Regions from separate parts of the Mycetohabitans rhizoxinica HKI 454 genome, predicted to be linked through region 2. Evidence: riboswitches for the same ligand, from Rfam matches in the RefSeq annotation. Region 2 holds a riboswitch; the other holds the start of a gene.
What was found. A riboswitch is a leader RNA that binds a small molecule or an ion and turns the genes downstream of it on or off. The one in region 2 is predicted to bind thiamine pyrophosphate.

Region 1: linked by a shared signal. The riboswitch ahead of RBRH_RS04680 (FAD-dependent oxidoreductase) and the one ahead of thiC (phosphomethylpyrimidine synthase ThiC) in region 2 are both predicted to bind thiamine pyrophosphate.

Annotation. Positions count from the first base shown of each region.
Region 1 is NC_014722.1:1,003,809-1,011,077, forward strand. It holds gene RBRH_RS04655 (glutamate synthase-related protein) at 1-749, shown strand, start outside; gene RBRH_RS04660 (glutamate synthase subunit beta) at 859-2,325, shown strand; gene thpR (RNA 2',3'-cyclic phosphodiesterase) at 2,483-3,052, shown strand; gene RBRH_RS04670 (ABC transporter ATP-binding protein/permease) at 3,085-4,821, opposite strand; gene RBRH_RS19725 (hypothetical protein) at 4,846-5,136, opposite strand; TPP riboswitch at 5,181-5,318, shown strand; gene RBRH_RS04680 (FAD-dependent oxidoreductase) at 5,480-6,601, shown strand; gene thiS (sulfur carrier protein ThiS) at 6,612-6,809, shown strand; gene RBRH_RS04690 (thiazole synthase) at 6,878-7,269, shown strand, end outside.
Region 2 is NC_014718.1:365,890-373,158, reverse strand. It holds gene RBRH_RS13585 (DMT family transporter) at 1-665, opposite strand, end outside; gene RBRH_RS13580 (glycine zipper 2TM domain-containing protein) at 1,124-1,336, opposite strand; gene thiC (phosphomethylpyrimidine synthase ThiC) at 1,452-3,383, opposite strand; TPP riboswitch at 3,464-3,570, opposite strand; partial or broken gene RBRH_RS21455 (hypothetical protein) at 3,705-3,770, opposite strand; gene RBRH_RS13570 (DUF1328 domain-containing protein) at 4,026-4,199, shown strand; gene RBRH_RS13565 (ferritin-like domain-containing protein) at 4,440-4,973, shown strand; gene RBRH_RS17890 (DUF2474 family protein) at 5,276-5,422, opposite strand; gene cydB (cytochrome d ubiquinol oxidase subunit II) at 5,422-6,429, opposite strand; gene RBRH_RS13555 (cytochrome ubiquinol oxidase subunit I) at 6,435-7,269, opposite strand, start outside.

The sequences.
Region 1 (7,269 bases), on a different replicon from region 2:
CGCGCAAGTATGGGCACGATGGCCTGCCGGACGACACGATCCACATCCAATTTAAGGGGACAGCGGGGCAAAGTTTCGGCGCGTTCCTGGCGCACGGCATCACGCTGGACTTGGTCGGCGACGGTAACGACTATGTGGGCAAGGGGCTCTCGGGTGGACGCATCATCGTGCGTCCGACCAATGACTTCCGCGGCAAGTCGGAAGAAAACATCATTTGCGGCAACACCGTCATGTATGGGGCGATCGAGGGCGAGGCGTACTTCCGGGGCGTCGCGGGCGAGCGTTTCTGCGTGCGTAACTCCGGCGCGACGGCGGTCGTTGAGGGCACCGGCGACCACGGTTGCGAGTACATGACCGGTGGCACCGTCGTCGTGCTCGGCGAGACCGGCCGCAACTTCGCGGCTGGCATGTCGGGAGGCGTCGCGTACGTGTTTGATCCGGACAACACGTTCGCGACCCGGTGCAATAAGGCGATGGTCGCGCTTGAGCCGGTGCTGCAGCAGGCCGAGCAGGAGTGCACGGTTGATTCGGCGTTGTGGCATCAGGGCCAGACCGACGAGGCGTTGCTCAAGGGGCTGATCGAGCGCCACTTGCAGTTCACCGGATCGCCGCGCGCTAAGGCGCTGCTCGAGAACTGGGATACGTCGCGGCGTCAGTTCGTCAAGGTGTTCCCAACCGAGTACAAGCGTGCGTTGGCCGAGATCGGCGCCAAGAAGAAGGCGGCGAGCGCGCCGAGCCTAGCGGCCTGATGGCTCGCGCATCGACGCGACTTTGGAGGCGCCGGCAAGCAAACGCACGATAGTCCCGCCGCGGTGTAGCGGGCTGCTCCCCTCAATATGCATTGGTTAAGAGAAGCTCATGGGCAAGGCAACCGGTTTTCTCGAATATGAACGCCGCCACGAGGCGTATGAACGACCACTGGAGCGTGTGAAGCACTGGAAGGAATTCACGCATGCGCTGACCGATGAGGACGCAAAGATCCAGGGCGCACGCTGCATGGATTGCGGCATTCCGTTTTGCAACAATGGCTGTCCGGTGAATAACATCATCCCGGACTTCAACGACCTTGTGTTTCACCAGGACTGGAAGCAGGCGATCGACGTGCTGCACTCGACGAACAATTTTCCGGAATTCACCGGCAGGATCTGTTCCGCGCCGTGCGAGGCCGCCTGCACGCTGAATATCAATAGCGATGCGGTGGGCATCAAATCGATCGAGCGCGCGATTATCGACAAGGCGTGGAACGAAGGATGGGTCGCGCCCCAAGTGCCCAAGCTGAAGACCGGTAAGAAGGTCGCAGTGGTGGGGTCCGGGCCTGCCGGGCTGGCCGCCGCGCAGCAGCTGGCGCGAGCCGGCCATGAGGTGACGGTGTTCGAGAAAAACGACCGGATCGGCGGCCTGCTGCGCTACGGCATCCCCGACTTCAAACTGGAGAAGTGGCAGATCGATCGCCGCATGCGCCAGATGGAGGCCGAAGGCGTGTCGTTTCGTACCGGCGTGTTCATCGGCAAGGAGCCCTTGCCGCCGTCGATCAACCATGCGGCGAAGGAAACTCTGTCGCCAAACGAATTGCGCGAACAGTTCGACGCAATTGTGATGGCGGGCGGTGCCGAAACGCCGCGTGACTTGCCGGTGCCGGGCCGCGAGTTGGCCGGCATCCATTTCGCGATGGAGTTCCTGCCGCAGCAGAACCGAGTCAACGCCGGCGACAAGCTCGCCGATCAGTTGCTCGCCAAAGGCAAGCACGTGGTCGTGATTGGCGGCGGAGACACGGGGTCGGACTGCGTCGGCACGTCGAACCGGCACGGCGCGAAGCGCGTCACGCAGTTCGAATTGCTGGCGCAGCCGCCGTACGAGGAGAACAAGCCTCTCGTGTGGCCATACTGGCCGATCAAGCTGCGCACGTCGTCATCGCACGAGGAAGGTTGCGAGCGCGATTGGTCGGTCGCGACCAAGCGTTTCGAGGGCAGCAACGGCAAGGTCGACAAGCTAATCGCTGCGCGCGTCGAGTGGAAGGACGGCAAGATGCAGGAAGTGCCCGGCTCCGAGTTCGAAATGAAAGCGGACCTGGTGCTGCTTGCGATGGGCTTCACGCAGCCGGCGGCAGCGATGCTCGATGCGTTCGCCGTTGACAAGGACCAGCGCGGCAACGTGCGGGCCGGCACCGACGGCGAGCGCGCGTATCACACGTCGGTCGACAAGGTGTTTGCTGCCGGCGACGTACGCCGGGGGCAGTCGCTGGTGGTCTGGGCCATACGCGAAGGCCGCCAATGCGCGCGCGCGGTGGATGCGTTCCTGATGGGGGACTCAGCGCTGCCGCGCTGAATTGAAGTTGTGCGCGGGCCGGCGCCGGTCCAGCCGGGCTGCGCGACGATGAGCCCACGAGCCGCAACGTTTGAGCCGCAACGTTTTATATGCGTCGCGGTTTTTTCGTCATCGGCTACCGTGTGCAGTAGGACGGCTTTGCCGTAAGGAATCGTCGATGGATGTCAGACTGCAGCGTTGCTTTGTCGCACTGATTCCCGATTCCGGCGCCCTCGATGCAATCGACGCGTGGCGCGCTCCATGGCGCGCCGGCCATATCGCAGGCGTCAGATGGATACCGCGCGAGCAGGTTCACCTGACCATACGATTCATTGGCGCGCTGACGCCGGATGGGGAAGCGTGCCTGATCAACGAATGGCCGACGCTGACGCCGGTGCCGGACGTGCTGCCCACCTCGCATGCCGCGATGCTGCCTAGCGCTAAGCGGGCGCGCGTGTATGCGCTTGAACTGATCAGCGCGCCGGCGTTCCTCGCGTGGGTGGCTCGCGTCGATGTGCTGATGGAGCGGGCCGGTGTGCCCGCCGCTGCGCGGCCGTTGCGGCCGCATCTGACCCTCGCTAGGCTGCGCGGCGATCCGCCTGCGTCGACGCGCGATTTCGAGAGGGTGCATCCCGTGCCGCCGTTGATTACCTTTGATACGCTGGTGTTGGTCAGCAGTACGCTGACGCCGGCCGGGCCACGCTACGCGAGGCTCGCAGCGGTACCGGCCGGGCGTAGCCTGCCGTGACTGCACTATGCGCGCGCGAGGCACAGCCGTCATCACGCTGCCGCACGTGAGTCATCGCGCACCACTTCGATCGTCTCATCGTGCATCGCTTGTACCGACTCCCGGTGCGCAACACTGACGATTGCCGCGTGGGCTAGACGTTGCGTCAGCACGTGGTACAGCGCCGCCTCAGTATCGAGGTCGAGCGCGCTGGTCGCCTCGTCAAGGAACAGGAAATCGGGCTTTTGCAACAGCACGCGGGCGATTGCCAGGCGTTGCTGTTCGCCGGGCGACAGCACGCGCTCCCAATGGTCGCTCACGTTGAGCTGATCGACTCGTTCGCCCAGCCGGCAGGCGCGCAGCACGTCGGCACAGTCCGCGTCGGTGAACGCGTCGGCCGTTGCCGGATAGCACAGCGCGCCCTTGAGCGTGCCGATCGGCACGTAGCTTTTCTGCGGCACGAACATCACGCGTGCGTTGACGGGCATCTCGATGGTGCCGCTGCCAAATGGCCACAGGCCGGCCAGCGAACGCAGCAGTGTGCTCTTGCCGGAGCCCGACGCGCCTCGTACGAGCACCCGCGAGCCGGGCGCGATTACAAACGAGCCAATCGTCGACAGCGGCGTGCCATCCGGGCGCAACAGCCGCAGCGCCTGCACGCGCAGTACCGTCGTATCGGCCATTCTCATATGAATGCCGCCGTGCTCGGTGGCCCGCGACGTCGACTCGAGCAACTGCGGCTGCGCCATGATGCGCTGGAATTCCTTGAGCCGGTTAATCACGGCGCGCCATGCGGCCAGTGTCGAATAGCTGCTGATGAACCATGAGAACGCGTTGCTGACGGTGCCGAACGCGCCAATTGTCTGCTGATAACCGCCGTAGCTGACCGCCTTCTCGAAGTATTTCGGCGCGGCGGCGATGAACGGGAACACGATGGCCAGTTGCGAATAGCTGACCACGACAATGTTCAGACGCCGCGTATAGCGCATGATCATCCGCCAATTGTCGCGAATGTGCCCGAAGACGCCTTGCAGCGCTTTCTCCTCGGTGCGCTCGCCTTCGTACAGGGCAATCTGGTCCGCATTCTCGCGCAACCGGATCAACGAGAAACGAAAGTCCGCTTCGACCCGTTGTTGTTGGTAGTTGATCGACACGAGCGGATGGTTGACGCGATGCGTGATGTACGAGCCGATTACCGCGTAGAGCAGGGCGGTCCACACCATGTAGCCAGGTATTGTCACATCGGTGCCGAACACGGTGAAGCTGAGTGGGCCGGCCAACTGCCACAGGACATGGCTGAACCACAGCAATGTGACGGACGTGGATAGGAAATCCAGCGAGAGCGCCAGCGTCGTGCTCGCCAGTTCCTGTAGGTCCACTGAAACCCGCTGGTCCGGGTTATCGGCAAGCTTGTCGCGCTCGATTCGATAGTACGCGCGGCCCGACAGCCACGCGTGCATGTACTGCGTGGTGAGCCACTGGCGCCAGCGGAATTCGAGCATCTGCCGGAAGTATGTGCGGTACGAGCCGAGCAAGATCATCGCCATCGCGATCGCGGTAAATTGCAGCAGCGAGTGCTTGAACACCGGATAGTTGTACTGCTGGATCGAGTCGAAGAACACGCGCTGCCATGTGTTGAACCACGCGTTGACCGCCACCATGGTCATGTTAATCGCGACCACGAGCGCGAGCAGTCCCCAGGCGATCCACTTTTCGTCCGACACCCAATACGGCTTGATCAGGCTCCACGTGGTAATACGTTCGTTGTTGCCCGATGCGGGTTGACTCATAGGGTTCCTCAACTGTAGGGTTCCTCAAATCGGTCCATTCACCGGCGCGCCGGTGCGTTGCACTGTCGCGAACGACGCGAACGACGCGAACGACGCGAACGACGCGAACGACGCGAACGACGCGAACGACGCGAACGACGCGAACGACGCGAACGACGCGAACGACGCGAACGACGCGAACGACGCGAACGACGCGAACGACGCGACGGTGACTGACTCGTGCCAGTGCGGATTGTTCCGACTACCGCTTAATTCCGGCTTAAGGCATGCGGTGGCGCGCGCTCCGGCAGCGGCGATTGCGCGACATTGTGCCAAAGCAACGAATTGCGGCTGGCGGCGGTTTTGTGATTTAATGGGCTTAGACGAAACAGGGGTGCTTTGCACGTTGATGTGCGTTTGCAAGTCGATGCGCGGCGAGTCGCGCAGTGCCAGGCTGAGAGAGTCCCTTTGCACCCGATCCGGGTAATACCGGCGCGGGAAGTTTTCGATTCTGTCCTGCCGTGAGGGAACGGACGTGCCTGCCGGCGCGCCACTGTGGTCAGGTTCCCGCACGTGAATCTCGCCGGTTTCGTCCTTGTACCCCGATTCCCGTACATAGGATTCGATTGCCGTGCCCCAATCCGACCCCTCTTTAGAAACCGCGTGCCACGCCGCGCCGATGCCCGATGTCGCCGTCTTGGGCGGCGGCTTGTCCGGTCGTCTCATTGCGTGGCGGCTCGCGCGCGCGGGCCATCGCGTCGCGCTGTATGAGCAAGGCGAGTCGAGCGGACGCAGTGCGGCAGCGTGGGTCGCCGCAGCCATGCTCGCGCCGCTGGCCGAAGCTGCTAATGCCGAGCCGTTGCTGGTGGAGCTGGGCGCCGCGTCGCTCAAGCGCTGGGCCGAATGGCTGCCGCAGCTGCCACAACCGGTGTTCTTCCAGCGCAACGGCACGCTGATTGTCTGGCATGCGGCCGATCGCGCCGAATGGCCATTGTTTGAGCAGCGCGTGCGTGTGAACGCGCCCGTGACGATGCTGCACGATGGCATCGTCGCACTGCACGGCGCTCAGGTCACGCAAGCCGAGCCGGCGCTTGGTATGCGCTTTCACGATGCGCGCCTGCTGCCCGGCGAGGGGCAACTGGATAATCGGCAGTTGCTGGCGGCGCTGGGGGCCGCGCTCGACGAGTTGCATGTGGACACGCACTGGCATACCTGCGTGCGCGAGGATGCCCTGCCTGCTGCCGGTCTGGTGATCGATTGCCGTGGACTGGGCGCGAAGCAGGCATGGCCCGGTCTGCGCGGGCTGCGGGGCGAAGTCGCGCGGGTCCATGCGCCGGGCATTGGTCTGAGCCGGCCGGTGCGTCTGCTGCATCCGCGCTATCCGTTGTATATCGCGCCCAAGCAGGACGATCACTATGTGATCGGGGCCACCGAGATCGAAGGCGAGGACATGTCGCCGGTGAGCGTGCGCTCGGCGCTCGAGTTGTTGTCGGCGGCCTATTCGCTACATCCCGCCTTCGGCGAGGGCCGGATCCTCGAGCTGAACGCGCATTGCCGGCCCACACTGCCGGACCATCGCCCCGCGCTGTCGTGGGATGGCGCGTCGGTGCTGCGCGTCAATGGCCTGTACCGTCACGGCTATATGATTGCGCCTGAGGTGGCGCACGAAGCTGTGGCGCTCGCGCACGCGTTGCTCGAGGCGCAGGTGCGCGATCCGGACGGCTTCGACGCGTGGCGTGCCGCCTCGCGCTGGCCGATGCTTTACCGTGCGGCTGCGCTGCAGCCGTGCTCGACTGACTGACGCATGAACCATGGATATCCAAATCAACAACCAGCCTTTCTCGTTGCCCGATGATGCGTGCCTTGCTGACGCGCTGGCCTCGTATGGTGCAGTGCCGCCGTACGCGGTCGCAATCAACGGCGAATTCGTGCCGCGCACACAGCATCCTGCGCGCGCGCTCACGCAAGGTGACCGGATCGACGTCGTAAAGCCTGTGGCAGGCGGATGACGCATCGGCGGCATGCCACGCGAGCCGACAATCTGGCCCATGGGTCACTGAAACTGACGGAGACAATGATGCATTCCCATTCCACCGCCGATGCGCTGATTCTGTACGGACAACCCTTTACAAGCCGGCTGTTGCTCGGCACTTCGCGCTATCCGTCGCTGCATGCGCTCGAAGCCTCGCTCGTGGCCGCGCAGCCCGCAATGGTCACCGTCGCGCTGCGGCGCCAATTGGCCGCGCAGGGCGACGCCGACGTTGGGTTTTTTGACGCGCTGAAGTGTCGGGGTGCTGCGCTGTTGCCCAACACCGCTGGCTGCCATGCCGTGAAGGAGGCGGTGACGACCGCGCAGATGGCCCGCGAAGTGTTTGAAACTGACTGGATCAAGCTTGAGCTGATTGGAGACGACTACACGTTGCAGCCGGATCCGGTCGGTTTGATCGAGGCGGCCGACATCCTTGTGCG
Region 2 (7,269 bases):
GCATGCGTCGAGACCTGGGCGGTGGGCCAGCACCACGCGGCCAGCGGCAGCAGGGCGATGGACGCGCCGACCATGCTGCCGCACGCCACGGTTAATGGATCCACGCCGGACAGGTACTGTTTGGTGTAGTTCGCCGCCACGCCGTAGAGTGCCGTGGCACCGAGCGCCGCGCCTGCGGCGAGCGCCGTGGTTGTCGCCGGTACCGGCGTGCCGCTCGCGCCTACCGGTGCCGTAATCTGATCCCAAACCAGCAATACCACGCCCGCAAAGCCGAGCGCGAGCCCGGCGGTGCGCATGCTGCTGAGCCGGTCACCGAGCCAAACGAATGCGACCAGGGCACCCCACAATGGCGTTGTTGCGTTAATCACCGAAGTTAATCCGGCCGACAGCGTGAGTTCGGCGTAGGCAAACAGGCAAAATGGCACGGCTGAATTCAATACGCCAACGACGAACAATGGCCACCATTGGCGGCGCGCGCTATGCCACGCGCCGGCTAAACCCTTTTGTGCCACCAGCAACGTGGCTAGGAACACCGCGCCGATCGAGACGCGTAGTGCCATCAGTGGTGTGACGCCGAATTCGGCCACCCCGATCCGAATGAACAGAAAAGAGGCGCCCCACAGCGCGGCAAGCACAAGGAGATAAAGAAGGTTGCGGGCTGTCATAGGCAGAATTAACAAGAAGGCCTATCACTCTAAGCCCTGGCGGCCGCGCTGGGAATAGCGCTCCAATCGTTACGGCGGCAAATCGTTATGGCGGCACTTTGCTTATGGCTGAGTGGTTTAGCTTGGGGCGAGGCAATGGATCTGCGCAGCCCATAGCGTGGAGAAGAGCGCGGCTAGCCCGCGCGGTCATGGTGCGATCGAATGCTCGGTCCACGGGGCCGCAATGAGCAGAGCAAGCCATCCGATGGTGGGCGTGCAGCAGATAGCAAGGGGTGCTGCGCACCCCGGCGCGACGTCGGGTAGGCACGCCGCCTCGTAAGCGTGACGGGCGTGACGGAGTCCGCGTGCGTCCGGATGAGCGACCAAGGGACAGCCGGCGGCGCGTTGGTAGAAGTGCCGCCGGCTGGGCCGTTCTGCCGAGGCTCACGCGAGCCGTGGCCCTGTCGCGCGACGAAGCGTTACTTGCCGACCTGATTGCCGATGATGCCGCCGACAGCTGCGCCGCCCAGCGTCGACAGCGCGTTGCCGCCGACTGCCGCGCCAGCGACGCCGCCCACGCCCGCGCCGATCGCAGTGTTGCGCTGGCGCGTGGTCATCCCGTCGCACGCCGCCAGGCTCGTCAGCAGCGCGGCGCTGAGCGCCGCAGCGCCGATACGCTTGACCGAATTCATGATCGTGACTCCTCGTTGTGTTGATTGCCGACCTAATTCGATAGTACGCGATCAATACGTTTTAAGACGTTGCGGCTTTGTAGGCGATTCGTCGCTTTTGTAAGCAGATGTTACTTTACTGCTTTTGGTAGATCTCGGCGCCCGACTGCTTGAACTCGATCGCCTTGACTTCCATGCCCTTGCGCAGCGCCTCCACTTCGCCGACACCTTGCTTCTCGGCAAACTCACGCACGTCCTGCGTGATCTTCATCGAACAGAAATGCGGGCCGCACATCGAGCAGAAGTGGGCAACCTTTGCGGAATCCTTCGGTAGTGTCTCGTCGTGAAATTCGCGCGCCTTGTCCGGGTCGAGTCCGAGGTTGAACTGATCCTCCCAACGGAACTCGAAGCGGGCCTTCGACAACGCGTTGTCACGTATCTGCGCGCCGGGATGCCCCTTCGCAAGGTCGGCGGCGTGCGCGGCAAGCTTGTACGTGATGATGCCTTCTTTGACGTCGTCTTTGTTCGGCAACCCCAAGTGCTCCTTTGGCGTCACGTAGCACAGCATCGCGGTACCAAACCAGCCGATCATCGCCGCGCCGATGCCCGAGGTAATATGGTCGTATCCCGGTGCGATGTCGGTAGTCAGCGGCCCGAGCGTATAGAACGGCGCCTCGTTGCACCACTCCAGCTGCAAGTCCATGTTTTCCTTGATCAACTGCATCGGCACGTGTCCCGGACCTTCAATCATTGTCTGCACATCGTGCTTCCATGCAATCTGCGTCAACTCGCCCAGCGTCTTGAGTTCGGCGAGCTGCGCCTCGTCGTTTGCATCGTAGATCGAGCCTGGCCGTAACCCGTCGCCCAGCGAGAAGCTCACGTCGTACGCCTTCATGATCTCGCAGATGTCTTCGAAATGCTCGTACAGGAAGCTTTCTCGGTGATGGGCAAGACACCACTTGGCCATGATCGAGCCGCCGCGCGAGACAATCCCCGTCATGCGGCTCGCAGTCATCGGTACATAGCGCAGCAGCACGCCGGCATGAATCGTGAAGTAATCAACGCCTTGTTCAGCCTGCTCGATCAGCGTGTCGCGGAAGATTTCCCAGGTCAGTTCCTCCGCCTTGCCGTGAACTTTCTCCAGCGCCTGGTAGATCGGCACGGTACCAATCGGCACCGGGCTGTTGCGGATGATCCACTCGCGCGTCTCGTGGATGTTCTTGCCGGTGGACAAGTCCATCACGGTATCGCCGCCCCAGCGGATCGCCCACGTCATCTTGTCGACTTCCTCGCCGATCGATGACGTGACAGCGGAGTTGCCGATGTTTGCATTGACCTTCACCAGGAAGTTGCGGCCGATGATCATCGGCTCGGATTCGGGATGATTGATGTTGGCCGGAATGATCGCGCGACCGCGTGCGACTTCGTCGCGCACGAATTCGGGGGTGATTTCGCGAGCCTGGGTGCCACTGAATGCCGCCGCGCCGAATGCGTTGCCACGGTGCTGCCGACCGATCAGCTCGGCCAGCTTGGCGCCTTGTGGTCCGCTAGCGCGCAGACTTTCCAAATACTCGTGGCGACGCTGGTTTTCGCGGATCGCAATGAACTCCATTTCCGGCGTGATGATGCCGCGGCGCGCGTAGTGCATCTGGGTCACGTTGGCGCCCGCCTTGGCTCGCCGCGGCGCGCGATGCAGGCCTGGGAAGCGGAGGTGCGCGGTGTCCGCGTCGGCCGCGCGGGCCTGGCCGTACTGGCTCGAGAGCCCTTCCAGCCGCTCGGTGTCGCCGCGTTCCTCGATCCAGGCCTCGCGTAGCGCGGGCAGGCCGGCGCGAATATCGATCCTGACGTCGGGGTCGGTATATGGGCCGGATGTGTCATAGACCGTGATGGGCGGGTTTTTCTCACCACCGAAGCCGGTCGGCGTGTCGGCCTGGCTGATTTCGCGCATCGGAACCCGTAGGTCAGACCGGGAGCCGGTCACATAGATCTTGCGGGAATTCGGCAGCGGCGCGATCGCGGCATCGTCCACGCGCGCGGACTCGGACAGAAACTTTGGATTGGCAACCATTGAATGTCTCCTGTGGGCAAGGGCAACGGAACACGGGAGACCGGAGAAGCGGCGGAGCGGGGCGGATGCGGCGACATCATTGATCGACCCCGGACGCTTCCCTGCGCTGGCATTACCCAGATCAGGTTCAAAGGGTGTTTCTCACCCGCTTGACGACGGTGCGCAAGCAGGACCCCCGCGTAGCAGGGTCAAGATACACCGGTTCAGGGGCGTTGGCAACCGCCGTCCGTGACGTTGACACCGCTGTCTGAAACGTGTGTCAAGCGTCTCGCGCATCCGGCGCACGACTTCGACAGCCAGGCGAATGCGATTCTTGATGGATCCACCCCAGCGATCGGTGCGGCGGTTAGTGCGTGGACACAGAAATGAATTGAGCAGGTAACTCACCCAACTCCAGCGGTTTTAGTAAATTGGGGTAAGGCTTACTCATTGTATGAAAGAAAGTGGCGGCCTCGCTTGTCTGCGCACCCTATACCGGTACGTCGTGCCCCCTTTCGGTAAACGGCGCTAAACCCTTGGTTTTAGGGGGCGACGTGTTGTCGGACGGAGCGTTGCCGGGGCAGCGGGCGCCAATTCTGGCATGCCTATTGCTATAATTGCACTCGTTGCCGAATTTTGGCACTTGCTATGGAGGTCGCAATCATGTTGAGGTGGGCGTTATTCTTTGCGATTGTCGCCATTATCGCGGGATTGCTTGGATTCAGCGGCATTGCCACGGGCGCGGCAGCGATTGCGAAGTTCCTGTTCTTCGTCTTCCTCGTGCTGTGCGTGGTGTTCCTGCTGTTCGGCATTTTTGTCGCAAAGAAGGTTACCTAGCCGTCCCACGCAAATGCCGGGCGTGTCGTGCGCGTGGATAAAGAGGCCGCGTTGCTGCACGATGCAGGGTGTTCTTTCTTCTTGTCGCGACCGTGATGGTCCGTGCATCGAAATTAACTGGCTTGGCCACGCGCGGCGCGCAAACTGCGCGAAATTTTATTTTACGTTTTCGCTGTCATGTTTGTCGTCAGTTGGCTGATCGACGTGACGAGGACATGACGGTCACTCATGGAGGTTGCAATGACAGACACCTTTAGACTCGACTTAGAAACAATCCGCGAGCGCGCTCGCCAGCATATGGACGAGGGCCCCGTGACGTCGACCTACAGCGCGGATCGCGACACGATTCTAAAGCTGCTCAATGACGCGCTGGCCACGGAGTTAGTCTGCACGCTGCGCTACAAGCGGCACTATTTCATGGCAAAGGGGATCAACTCGGAAGCGGTGGCCGACGAGTTCGCGCAGCATGCGGCCGAGGAGCAGCAGCATGCGGATCAGCTGGCGCAGCGCATCGTGCAGTTGGGCGGGGCGCCCGATTTTGCGCCGGCCGGGCTGGCCAGCCGCTCGCACTCCGAGTATGTGGAAGGCGAGACGCTGACCGAGATGATTCGAGAGAACCTGGTTGCGGAGCGCATCGCGATCGATACCTACCGAGAGATCGTCAAGTACATTGGCGACAAGGACCCGACCACGCGCCGCATCTTCGAGGAAATCCTGGCGGTCGAAGAAGAGCACGCTGACGATATGGCCGATTTGCTCGCGGAGCGCGCCTAACGCGCCGGCCGCTTCACGCGGCCTGCGCACGTCGCTGGCCGCCGCGCCAATGGACCACGCCAACCAGCGCGGCGGCTAGCGCAGCATCGCGGCATCGAACACGGCCCGTGAACTTTGCATAGTGGACGGTGCTATCCGCGACCCGCGCGGGCTGGCAGGATGCCGAGAAGCAGGCACTCAATGAGTAGGATGTCGAAAAGCAGGCCGTTCAAATAGCAGCGTGCTCATGATGGCGTCGAGCGCATGGCTGCGTTCAGCGAGCGCCGCGATCTGCGCTGCGAGCGGCGCGGCTGCTGGCCAATTCAGGCGGACAACCCGGCTGCGTGCATCGCGAGGCGCAACACACCAGCGACAACGGCCAGCGCGGCGACGCTAGCCGTCCACAGCGCGATCAGCCAAGCTAGTCGCGTGGCCCAGGTCGGCACGCGGTTTCGAGGGGGTTTTTGCATTAATGGTAGTGCTCGCCAGGGCGTACCTTGCCCCGGAACACATAGTATGACCACATTGTGTAGCCGAGGATGAACGGGATGATGAACAGCGTGCCGAGCAGGGTAAAGCCCTGACTCTGCAACGGGCCGGCTGCGTCCCAGATCGACAGCGATGGTGGCACGATATTCGGCCAGATGCTGATTGCCAGCCCGGTGTAGCCCAGGAACATCAGCGCCAGCGCGCACAGGAACGGACCGGCGTGCGGCGCGTGGCTCAGCGAGCGTTGGAGAGCATAAACGCAAAGCAGCACCAGCAACGGGACAGGGCAGAACCAAAGCAGGTTGGGCAGCGTAAACCAGCGCTGTGCGATGTGCGGATGGGCAATCGGCGTCCAGATGCTGACGATCGCGATCGCGGCGAGCACGAGCCATGTGAGCCGCCGCGCCACGCCGATCATCGTGTGTTGCAACGTATGTTCGGTTTTCATAATCAGCCATGTCGCGCCCAGCAACGCATAGATCACGACCACGCCGAGCCCGCAAAAGAGCGCAAATGGCTTAACCCAATCGAGGGCGCCGCCAGCGAATGCATCGCCATTGACCTTCACGCCGTCGATATACGCGCCCAGCGCTACGCCCTGGAAGAACGACGCGAGCAACGAGCCGGCCATGAATGCGATGTCCCAGATGGGGCGCTCGCGATCGTTGGCCTTGAAACGGAATTCGAACGCCACGCCGCGAAAGATCAGGCCGAGCAGCATGAAGATCAGCGGCAGATACAATGCGCTCAGCAAAATCGCATAGGCTCGTGGAAACGCGGCCAGCAGCCCGGCGCCGCCGAGTACTAACCAGGTTTCATTGCCATCCCAGACTGGCGCGACGCTGTTCATCATCAAGTCACGCTCCGTACGGTTCGAGACGAAGGGAAAGAGCAGGCCGATACCTAGGTCGAAGCCGTCAGTCACGACATACATCATCACGCCGGCAAAGATGATCACGGCCCAGACCAGTGAAATGTCAAAACCCATCGTCGTTATCTCCCGGCGTCGTCCGTCTTGGCCGTTCGATGCTCATCCTCATGCGCGGCGGACAGTGGTCGCGCCGGGGTGTGCGGTTGTCCTGGGCCACCCATGGGCGGCGTGGCATCGGGTTGCGGCCGGGGCCCCTGACGGATCAGCCGCAGGATATAGGCCAACCCTGCCCCGAAGACGAAAAAATATGACACAACGAACAGCACCACAGACAGCAGTATTTCCGGCGCCGAATGCGGCGTCACCGCGTCGGTGGTTCGTAGTAGGCCATACACGACCCAAGGCTGCCGGCCGATTTCCGTGGTCAGCCAGCCTGCGAGTACGGCGGCCAGTCCGGCCGGCCCCATCACCAACGTGCAGTGCAGGAATGCCCGGCAGTGGTATAGGCGTGCGCGGCGGCGCAAGAACAGGCTCCATGCGCCCAGCGCAATCATCAATAGTCCGAGACCGACCATTGCGCGAAAGGTCCAGAACACCACGGTCGAATTCGGCCGCTCGTCTGGGGGGAACGCCTTCAAGCCCTGGAATTGCTTGTTCCAGCTATGCGTCAGGATCAGGCTGCCCAAGTACGGAATCTCGAGCGCATAACGGGTTTGCTCGCGTTGCATGTCGGGCCAGCCAAAGACGATTAGCGGCACGGCTTCGTTTTCACGGTTCTCCCAGTGGCCCTCGATGGCAGCCAGCTTGGCTGGCTGATGTTCCAGCGTGTTGAGCCCGTGTGCGTCGCCCACCACAGCCTGGATTGGCGCGACGACAAGTATCATGCCCATTGCCATCGATAGCATCTTGCGGATCGCCGCATTGTCGTGCCCGCGCAGCAAGTGCCAGGCGGCCGAT